3 regions of the Simiduia agarivorans SA1 genome follow, and region 3 is predicted to be linked to each of the others. Evidence: riboswitches for the same ligand, from Rfam matches in the RefSeq annotation. Region 3 holds a riboswitch; each other region holds the start of a gene.
What was found. Region 3 has a riboswitch for thiamine pyrophosphate ahead of thiD (bifunctional hydroxymethylpyrimidine kinase/phosphomethylpyrimidine kinase). Riboswitches for the same ligand answer to the same signal wherever they lie in the genome.
Positions count from the first base shown of each region.

Region 1: it holds a riboswitch for thiamine pyrophosphate, as region 3 does, so the genes downstream of both, thiO (glycine oxidase ThiO) here and thiD (bifunctional hydroxymethylpyrimidine kinase/phosphomethylpyrimidine kinase) in region 3, are expected to answer to the same signal.
Region 2: it holds a riboswitch for thiamine pyrophosphate, as region 3 does, so the genes downstream of both, M5M_RS15630 (TonB-dependent receptor) here and thiD (bifunctional hydroxymethylpyrimidine kinase/phosphomethylpyrimidine kinase) in region 3, are expected to answer to the same signal.

Region 1 is NC_018868.3:4,233,549-4,236,779, forward strand. Features, by position in the region: gene thiS (sulfur carrier protein ThiS) at 1-32, opposite strand, end outside; gene thiO (glycine oxidase ThiO) at 13-1,140, opposite strand; TPP riboswitch at 1,204-1,316, opposite strand; gene xseA (exodeoxyribonuclease VII large subunit) at 1,352-2,746, opposite strand; gene guaB (IMP dehydrogenase) at 2,956-3,231, shown strand, end outside.
Region 2 is NC_018868.3:3,461,894-3,465,124, forward strand. Features, by position in the region: gene M5M_RS15630 (TonB-dependent receptor) at 1-1,940, opposite strand, end outside; TPP riboswitch at 2,007-2,102, opposite strand; gene M5M_RS15635 (hybrid sensor histidine kinase/response regulator) at 2,175-3,231, shown strand, end outside.
Region 3 is NC_018868.3:2,483,032-2,486,262, reverse strand. Features, by position in the region: gene M5M_RS11025 (DUF3313 family protein) at 111-764, shown strand; gene M5M_RS11020 (DUF4136 domain-containing protein) at 801-1,382, shown strand; TPP riboswitch at 1,451-1,546, shown strand; gene thiD (bifunctional hydroxymethylpyrimidine kinase/phosphomethylpyrimidine kinase) at 1,600-2,460, shown strand; gene thiC (phosphomethylpyrimidine synthase ThiC) at 2,453-3,231, shown strand, end outside.

The DNA.
Region 1 (3,231 bases), 1.8 Mb from region 3:
CGGGGTTCGCCGTTAAATGTAATGGAAATCATGGTCTGCTTCAGTGAATCCGGTGGAGGTAAAATCCGCACGCCATTGGTCTGGCAGCAGTGGCTTTTTCAATAAGTGTTCGATCCGCTCACACACGGCGGGCGCCAATAAGTAACCGTGGCGGAACAGGCCATTCACAAACAAGTATTGGCCGCGCTTTTCTGCGATGGGCAAATTATCGGGCAGGCTGGGGCGAAGGTTGGTGGGGCTTTCCACCACCCGCGCTTCACCAAAAGCCGGGTGCACGGTGTAAAGCGCACTGGCGAGCTCCAGCGTCGATTGCAAGCTGATGGGGCTCAGGTCTTCGCTTTCGATTTGGGTTGCGCCAATCACAAAGTGCTGATCCGCCTTCGGCACAATGTAGAGCTGGTAGCGCGGATGCATCAGGCGCACCGGGCGGCGCAAGGTGATCTCGGGGGTGTGTACTGCCATCACTTCGCCGCGCACGCCGCGCACGCTGCTGCGGCTTTGTTTGGCGCCCACGCCCCGGGTGTCGAGCCAGAGATCAATGGGGTGGCTAATTCCGTGCGCCTGCAGACGCGCCATGCTGTCTGCCGTGGGCACAGTATTATCAAACGCAATGGCGCAATCCCACAGCAGTCTGCCGCCCAGTTTGACGATGGCGGCGCACAATAACGGCAGCAGTTGGCGGTTATCCAGGTGGGATTCTTCGGGTAAAAAAATGCCTTGCTGAAAATGCGCGAGTTGCGGTTCCAACGCTTTGATTTGTGCCTGTGAAACGGTGTCGGCGTCAAACGGTTCCTGCACCAACCGGCGCTTCAGGTCGTTGTGGAATTGTGCGAGCTCGGCCTGGTCTTGCGCATGCGCCAACACCAGACTGCCGTTTTTGGAATACAGGTGTCGGGCGTTCAGTTGTTCAAGCCAACGTGGCCAAAGCTGCATGGAGCGCAAACCCAGGTCATAGATTTGTCGCTCGCTGACCGCCAGTTCAGACAAGGGCGACACCATGCCGGCTGCAGTAAACGCGGCGGCGCTTTGGCTGTGGGCAGGATTTTTATCGCACAGGATAACCCGGTGACCGGCAAGTGACAGGCGCCAGGCGAGCAACCGACCGAGAAGGCCTGCGCCGGCAATGCCGATGGTCAGCATGGGAGCCTCCAGACCGGGTGCTGAAGGGAGAGGGCAGAAACGGTGCTGCCAACGGGCAGGCGTCTGATATGCATGCTTGTTTCCTACGCAGGGGCCGCCCGGCAGGGCTGCCTGATCAGGTTCAACGGGTCTCAGTAAACTGATCTCAGCCGTTTCCGGCACCCCGACAAGTGCGGTCAGTGTAATGAGCACCAACCTTGCGCGCAAATTGTTATTTTACGGTGGCGGTAATTTTACCTTTGTGCAGGCGCGCCTGAATGGTGTCGCCCGGCTTGACCTGGTTGGCATCCATCAGTGCTTGACCCTTGGCGTTGGTGACGATGGCGAATCCGCGCTCCAGGGTTTGCAGCGGACTCAGGTTGTGCAGTGCCTGCATCAACTGCTTCAGTTGCTGTTGCTGGCCGGAAAGGGTTTGTTGCCAAATACGCTGCAGACCTTTCTGTTCGCGTGAAAGTGTCTGCTGGTGTTGCTGAATCAGCCCCACGGGGGTTTGCCTGAGCAGACGTGCGCGCAGTTGTTGCAGGCGCTCGCGTTGCCATTGCAATTGCTGACGCGGGTGCTGTGCTGCCAGGCGTTGTTGCAGGAGTTGGCATTGATGCCGTTTTACGCGCCATTGTTGTTGCCACTGACGTACCAGTGCTTGTTGGGCAAAGTCCAGGCGCTGTGCGAGTTGGCCGAGCGAGGGACGGGCGCGATTCAGCCGGTGCGCCAGAAACCGGGTGCGTTCCTGGCTGCGTTCCAACTTGCGCGCTATGGCCTCTTCCAGCATGACTTCATAACCGGCAAAGGTTTCCAGCATTTCGTCGCCGTCGGGGGTGATCAGCTCGGCGGCAGCCGATGGCGTGGGCGCGCGCAGGTCCGCCACATAGTCGGCAATGGTGGTGTCGGTTTCGTGGCCCACGCCGCAGATCACCGGAATTCGGCTGGCGGCAATGGCCCGTGCCACGCTTTCTTCATTGAAACTCCACAGGTCTTCCAATGAACCTCCGCCGCGGGTGAGCAGGATGGCATCAAACCGGTTGGCCCGGTGCGCCAGCTCAAACGCGCGTACGATGGCCGGTGCCGATTCGGCGCCCTGAACCGGCACCGGGATGACGGTGGCCTGCTGCAAGGGCCAGCGCCGCTCGAACACCGCCAGCACGTCGCGCAGGGCAGCACCCGTGGCCGAGGTGATGATGGCCAGGTGCTGCACAGGGTAGGGCAGCGGGCGTTTGCGGGCCGCATCAAACAGGCCTTCAGCCATCAGTTTGGCCTTGAGTGCATCAAACGCCTGCTGCAAGGCGCCGAGACCGGCATCCTCCATGTGTTCCACAATCAGCTGGTAGTCGCCCCGGTCCTCGTACAGGCTGACCCGGCCGCGAATCAGTACCTTGAGTCCATTGCCGGGCCGGATGCGTAACCCCTGGGCGCGATTGCGGAACATGGCGCAACGGATCTGGGCGCCCTGGTCTTTCAGGGTAAAGTAGCAATGGCCGGAGGCCGGGCGGGCAAAGTTGCTGATTTCGCCTTCCACCCACAGCAGGTTGAAGTGGGTCTCCAACAGCTGGCGGGCCGAGCGGTTGAGCTGGCTGACGGTGAGAATACGGCGTTCGGGGGCGGTGGACATAGTGGCTCCGGTGAATCTGGGCCCACTATAGCGCCTGCCACTCAGGACTCAAGCCAGTATCATACGGCTGTCATCCATATGCACTACTATTAAGGACAAGGATTTACCCCGTGGCCCCAAGGCGTTATAATTTGCCGTTTACCTGCTGGGGCGCTGATAGTTGTATTCAGCGCCTCTGTCACTTCTGAATTACGAGGTTTGCCGCCCCTATGTTGCGAATTGCACAGGAAGCTCTGACTTTTGATGACGTTCTGTTGGTGCCCGGTTATTCCGACATCACCGCAAAAGATGTTTCGCTGAAAACCAAGTTGACTCGCGGCATTGAACTGAATATTCCGCTGGTGTCTGCCGCTATGGATACCGTGACCGAATCCCGTCTGGCCATTGCCTTGGCGCAGGAAGGCGGCATCGGCATCATCCATAAGAGCATGTCCATCGAAAAGCAGGCACTGGAAGTGCGGATGGTGAAGAAGTTTGAAGCCGGC
Region 2 (3,231 bases), 980 kb from region 3:
TTGAACAGGGTGTAGGCCTGTGAGCGGGAATCGTTGCTGTCGGAATAATAAAACGCGCTCTTGCCGTTCAGGCTCAGGTTGGCAAACCAGCCGAGGCTGCGGAAACTCATGCCGGCGCTGTAAGTCCAGCGCGGCGCGTGTGCCAGGTCGCGGCCCGATAAATCCACCGGGCTGCCGTATTTGTCCTGGTACACATAGTCGCCATACTGCGCCTGCAGGTAGCCCACGCTGCCGTAAAATTCGATCTGCTCGGTGGCGCTGATGCGGCCTTCAAACTCTGCGCCGTAATTGTCGGAGCTGCCGGCATTTTCGGTGAACAGAATGAAGCGCTGCGGATCGTCCGGGTCCTGCAGCGACGCCGCCACCTGTTGATCCTGCCGGTCCATGTAAAACAGCGTCACGGTGGTGTGCGCACGGCCTTCGGCCCAGTTGGATTTCAGGGCCCACTCGGCGTTGTACAAGGTCTCGGCATCAAAGGTTTTTTTGTCAGCCAGTGCCGGTGGCAGGGTCATGTTAAAGCCACCGGCTTTGTAGCCGCGCGCCAGACGCACATAGCTGGTGTGGCTGTCGGACAGCACTTTCGTCAGCGCCAGATGACCGCCCCACATGGATTCGGAGGGTGAGAAATTGTCGTTGTTAGAGTCTTCGTATTTGGCATTGCGCGTTTCCGAGCGGAGGCCCACCGACAGTGCCCAGCCCGCGCCCAGGTCGGAATCCGTCTGGGCAAAGACCGCGGTGTTGGTGGCGCGATATTCAGAGGCCAGTACTTCATCGGGCCAGCTGTTGTATTCGGAATAGAGGTCGTTGTCCTCTTCCAGCGTGCGACCGTAAATGCCGAGCAGCCAATCGGTGCTGCCATTAAACAGGCGGCTGGCTTCTGTGGAGGCAAGACGGAACTCCTGGCTCAGGGTGTCGCGTTCGGCTTGTTTGTCCCATATGTAATCGTACACGCAGGGCTCGGTGCCCACCGGGTTCCAATCGTCGTCGTAGGCGGTGCAGGTTTTTGCGGCCCAGTAGTCCGGGTTGGCCCAGTCGCCGTCATAGGCGTGCTGGTGCTCTGTATTAGCCAGCGAGGTAATCGCGGTGAGCGCCACCTCATCAGTCGCCCATTCGATTTTCAGGCTGGCGCCCTGGGTGGTCTGGTTGTCGGTACCGGGCTTATCGGTGAGCGTATCAAAGCCGTTGTTGTCCAGCGTCCAGGCGTCGTAGCCGTTGTCCAGTCTGGCGTAGAGGTAATTCAGGTCGATGCGCAGGTTGTCAGTGGCGTCCCAACGCAGTTTGGCGCGCGTGGTCAGCTCGTCCCGGCCGTTGGTGTCATCGCGGCCGAGATAGGCGTTGTCGCGGTATCCATTTTGCTGCTGGGATTCCACCGCCAGGCGGTAGCTCAGTTGTTCGCCGGCCGGGCCGGACACGCTCAGGCCCAGGCCTTGCTGATCATCCTGACCCAGGGTCACCTGGCCGTTCACGGCAAAGGTGTCAGTGGGGTCTTCGCTTTTCAGCCGGATCATGCCGGCCAGGGCGTTGGCGCCAAAGCGAGTGCTTTGCGGGCCGCGCAAGACTTCAATCTGCTGGATGTCGAAGGTGCTGGCGGCCATGCCGAGGCCTGACAGGTCGACGTCATCCACCATAAAGCCCACAGAACTGTTTGGGGCGCCTTGGTAATCTTCCTGCTCACCGACGCCGCGAATCTGGAAGTAACGCGGGCGGCTGGTGGCGCCGGACCAGTTCAGGTTGGCCACGCTGTTGAGCACGTCCTCAAAGTGGCGCGCACTTTCATCGCGCATGGCTTGTTGGTCGATCACCGTGATGGAGCTGGGGACCTCCTGCCAGGTGGTGTCGCGGAAATCGGCGGTGACAGTGATTTCTTCCAGTGGCGCGGCAGCCACCTGGCCGGCGATGGCCAGCGCCAGGCCGGATACTATTAAGCGATATTCAGTCATTTACATGGACCTCAATTCATTAAGAAGTGAGATCCGGCGGTCATGCGCGGGGGTCAAACAGAAAGGCGAAAGCCTGTGTGCCTATTCCTACGCCGGTACTAGCCGGATCAGGTTCAAGGGTGTGATCTCAGTCTGGTAGGCCAGACACCCCTTGGCGGGCGCTATGGTACCAGCTGCAGGTGTTTGCGTCAGCTTGTCTATACTCAGGAGATAATGCTAAGGCGGAGGGCGGCCATGACCGCAACGGTTGTCGAGCTGGATTACTACCGCAACACCATCCCCAAGGTGATGTCCGGTATAGCCAACAGTACCGGCGAAGATTTTTACGCCGCCATTACCCAACAGTTGGCGTTGAGTATCCATTCTGACTTTACCTTCATCAGCAGGCTGTTGCCGGGTGACACCCGGGTGAAGACGCTGGCCCTATGTGCTGGCGGTGAACTGGCCGACAACATGGAATACGATCTGTTGCACACGCCTTGTCAGGACGTATTGGACAATACGATCTGCGTCTACCCGCGTAATATTTGCGCACTCTACCCCAAGGATCAGTTGTTGATTGATATGGGCATCGAAGGCTATATCGGGACGCCTTTGTATGACCGTGCCGGCAACTGCCTGGGGTTGATCGTGGCGCTGTACAAGCAGGAGATTCGTGATCCGGACCAGGTGCGTGGACTGTTCGAATTGTTCGCCGGTCGCATTGCGGCGGAAATCGAGAATCACGAGCTCAATCAGGCCCTGGCCAAGGCCAACGAAGAATTGCGTGCGCACCAACTGATGCTGGAATTAAGGGTGCAAAGGCGCACGGTAGAACTCGAAAAAGCCAAGGCCAGCGCTGAAGCGGCCAATCAGGCCAAGAGTCAATTCCTGGCGCAGATGTCACATGAAATCCGCAATCCGCTGAACGGGGTTCTTGGTGTCGCGGATTTATTATTGGATACCCCGTTAACGCCTGAGCAAATGCATTTGGCCCGTGTGATTAACCAGAGCGGGCAACATCTGATGGGGGTCATTAACGACATTCTCGATTGGTCAAAGGTGGAAGCCGGCATGCTGCAGTTGGAATCGCGGCCGGTGCAATTGCGGGCGTTGGGGCAGCAGGTCGTGGAGATGTTCCGCCACCAGATTGGCACCATTGCATTGAATGTGGAGACAGAGGATGCAGTGCCCGAATGGATCATGGGGGACAGCACGCGGCTCAGGCAGATACTCGTTAACCTGTTGAGCAATGCATTTAAATTCACACGCGCGGATTCGGTCACCATCACCAGCCGTTGGCGCGATGGTT
Region 3 (3,231 bases):
GATGTTTTTACGGGGGCTCTGCCCCCTTTTTTATGCCTATCAAGACAAAATTTGCCGGAACTCTTTCGCTCTCATATTATCCAATAGCTGAACGCCAACAGGAGAGTGCTATGAAAGTCTGGAAAACCCTCGTTATGCCCTTGGTTGCCTGCTGTGTGTTGGCGATTCCGCAGGTCCATGCGGATGCTCCGGCAGGGATGGAAAAGGTCAAGGTCAAGCGCCTGGACACCGTGTATAAAAAGCCGGATGTGGATTGGTCCCGCTACGCGGGTATCTATGTCGAGCCGCTGGATCTCACCGGTGTAGAGATTAAATACCCGCGCGATACCCACAAGCGCGATCAGAAGCCGCTGTCGGAAAAAGGTATTGCTCAATTGAAAGAGCTCTACCAGAAAGCGTTTACCCGTGAATTGTCGGAAGACGGTTTTCTGGTGGCAGAACCCGCCGCCAAAGAAGGTGCGCTGGTGCTGAAAGCCCGGGTGTTGGAGATTGCGCCCACTTATGTGCCCGACAGTCTGATGGAAACCAGCGGTCGCAACCGGGTGTACGCCGAAACGGCGGGCAAAATGACCATTCAGTTTGATTTTGTGGATGGCAAGACTGGCGAGTTGCTGGTGCAGGCCACGGATAAACGCGAGCCCACCCGTCAGTGGCGCGAAATCAACTCGGTACAGGTGCGGTCACAGGTAAACCAGCTGATGGGCTCCTGGGCGCGCATTGTGCGCACCAACATCGAGGATGTCATCCAGCCCCAGGGCGAGTAACATATTCACGGAACCGAATAACCTAGGGATAACTCAATGCAAAAATATCTTCTGGCGGGATTGGCCACATTACTGCTCAGTGCCTGCGCGTCTCAGCAAGCGCCCCAGCCCGACGCTCAGGCCAAGGAAAAAGCGGATCTGGCGGCTTTTTCCGTGGTCAGCGTGACCGACCCTGAATTCAAGCCCAACCGTGGCGACACCATCAGCTGGACTGCCGATGTGGTGTTTGTCGGCGAAGAAGAAACCGCGGAAGACAGCCAGGGCGTCGAGTTAATCCAGGCCGATATCGAGAAAAACCTGACCCGCAAAGGCTATACATTGGGCCATGGCGTGGACGTGGACTATCGGATTATTGCCGTCGTACAGGTGGGCGATGAGAAGCTGAGCGAAGAAATGCGCGAATTGTTCCGGCTCTATCCCAGCCTGGGTCGCGACAGCCAATTGCACAAGGGCATGCTGATTGTGGCTGTGGCGCGCCCCGGTAGCGTGCAGGCCTTGTGGCGTGGTGCCATTAAAGTGTTCCTGGACGAAGATCACCTGCTTAGCGATGAGCAGCGCCGTGCACGTCTGGACCTTGCGGTACAAAAGGTCATGAGCTCAATGCCAAAAGCACTGTGATTTTATGATTGGATGAACCATTCAGCCAAAGGCCGCTTTACAGCGGCCTTTGTGCTCTTTAGACTGCCTGCCAACTTGCGGGGTGCCCGGCATAGCCGAGCTGAGATAGACCCGTTGACCTGATCCGGTTAGTACCGGCGTAGGGAACAAGGCCAGTCCGGGGTGATACACCCATTTTTCTTGTTCTTGAAGCCGCTGCTCGTTTTGCGAGGGCTTCATGTCCATTGTCCAAAACCCGCAGCCCGTGCTTCTCAGCATCGCAGGCAGCGATCCGTCTGCCGGTGCGGGAATCCAGGCTGATTTAAAAACCGCTGCGGCCTTGCAGGTCTACGCAGTGACCGCCGTGTCGGCGTTGACCGTGCAAAACAGCCTGGGCGTGACTGAAGTACACCCAGTGCCGCCAGCGGTCTTGCGCGCGCAAATCGAATCCTTGTTGGTCGATCACCAGATCGCTTGTGTCAAAGTCGGCATGCTGGCCGATCCGTCACAGGTGGCATGTCTGAATGCGCTGAGGCAGCAACCGGTACTTGCCCGCGTGCCCTGGATTGTGGATACCCCCTTGCGCGCCAGCGCGGGTTGTCCGCTGTTTGCGGGCGCGCCCGACCAGGCCTACGCGCGCTTGTTGGCGGGCGCCACGCTGATTACACCGAATTTGCAGGAAGCCGCACAGCTTACCGGCCAGGCCGTTGCGCGCGACGACAACGACATGCTGGTCCAGGCCACCACATTGTTGCAGCAGAGTGCTCAAGCCGTGTTGCTCAAAGGCGGACACCGGGCTGATCAGGCTGTGGATTTGTTGCTGCAACCGGGTGCAGCGCCCGTGTGGTTTCGCGCACCGTTGATCAATACCCGCAATAGCCATGGCACCGGTTGTACGCTGGCGAGTGCCATTGCCGCGTTTCTGGTGCGCGGTCAACCGCTCGCACGTGCAGTGGCCAGCGCCATCACATTTCAACGCGCCTGTCTGGCGCGGTCCAAACATTACGCCATTGGTGATTTTGACGCAGGAAAAGGCCCGCTCTGGCATTTTCCCGATCCCCTATACCCTCGAGAGGAACACGATGAACAGCATGACTGAACCCAAAAAGTTGTCCGATGTGGCGGCTGTCGACCAGGACTCGGTGCAACCTTTTCCCAACTCGCGGAAAATTTTTGTGCAGGGAACCCATGCGGGTATACAGGTGCCCATGCGTGAAATCAGCCTAGCGGATACGCCCACCGATTTTGGCGGCGAAACCAATCCGCCCGTACGCGTTTATGATACCTCTGGCCCCTACACCGATCCGGCCGTGGCGATTGATGTGCGCAAAGGTTTGCCCGATGTGCGCGGTCAGTGGATTGAGGCGCGCGCTGACACCGAAAGGCTTGCCGGCAACAGCTCTGCGTTTACCAATGTCCGGTTACAGGATGATGAACTGGCCGCGTTGCGGTTCGATCATCAGCGCCAACCGAGGCGCGCGCTGCCGGGTAAAAATGTGAGCCAGATGCACTACGCCCGTCAGGGCATCATCACGCCTGAAATGGAATACATTGCGATCCGCGAGAATATGAGCCTGCAGCAGGCCAGGTCGTTAGGCGTGCTGGAACAGCAACACGCCGGTCACAGTTTCGGTGCGGCCATACCCGACGAAATCACGCCGGAATTTGTGCGCAACGAAGTGGCGCGCGGGCGCGCCATTATCCCCGCCAACATCAATCACCCGGAGTTGGAGCCGATGATTATCGGGCGCAACTTTCTGGTGAAAATCAACGGCAATATCGGCAATTCTGCGCTCGGTTCCTCCATCGAAGAAGAGGTGGCCAAACTGACCTGGGGAACCCGGTGGGGCGCCGATACCATCATGGATTT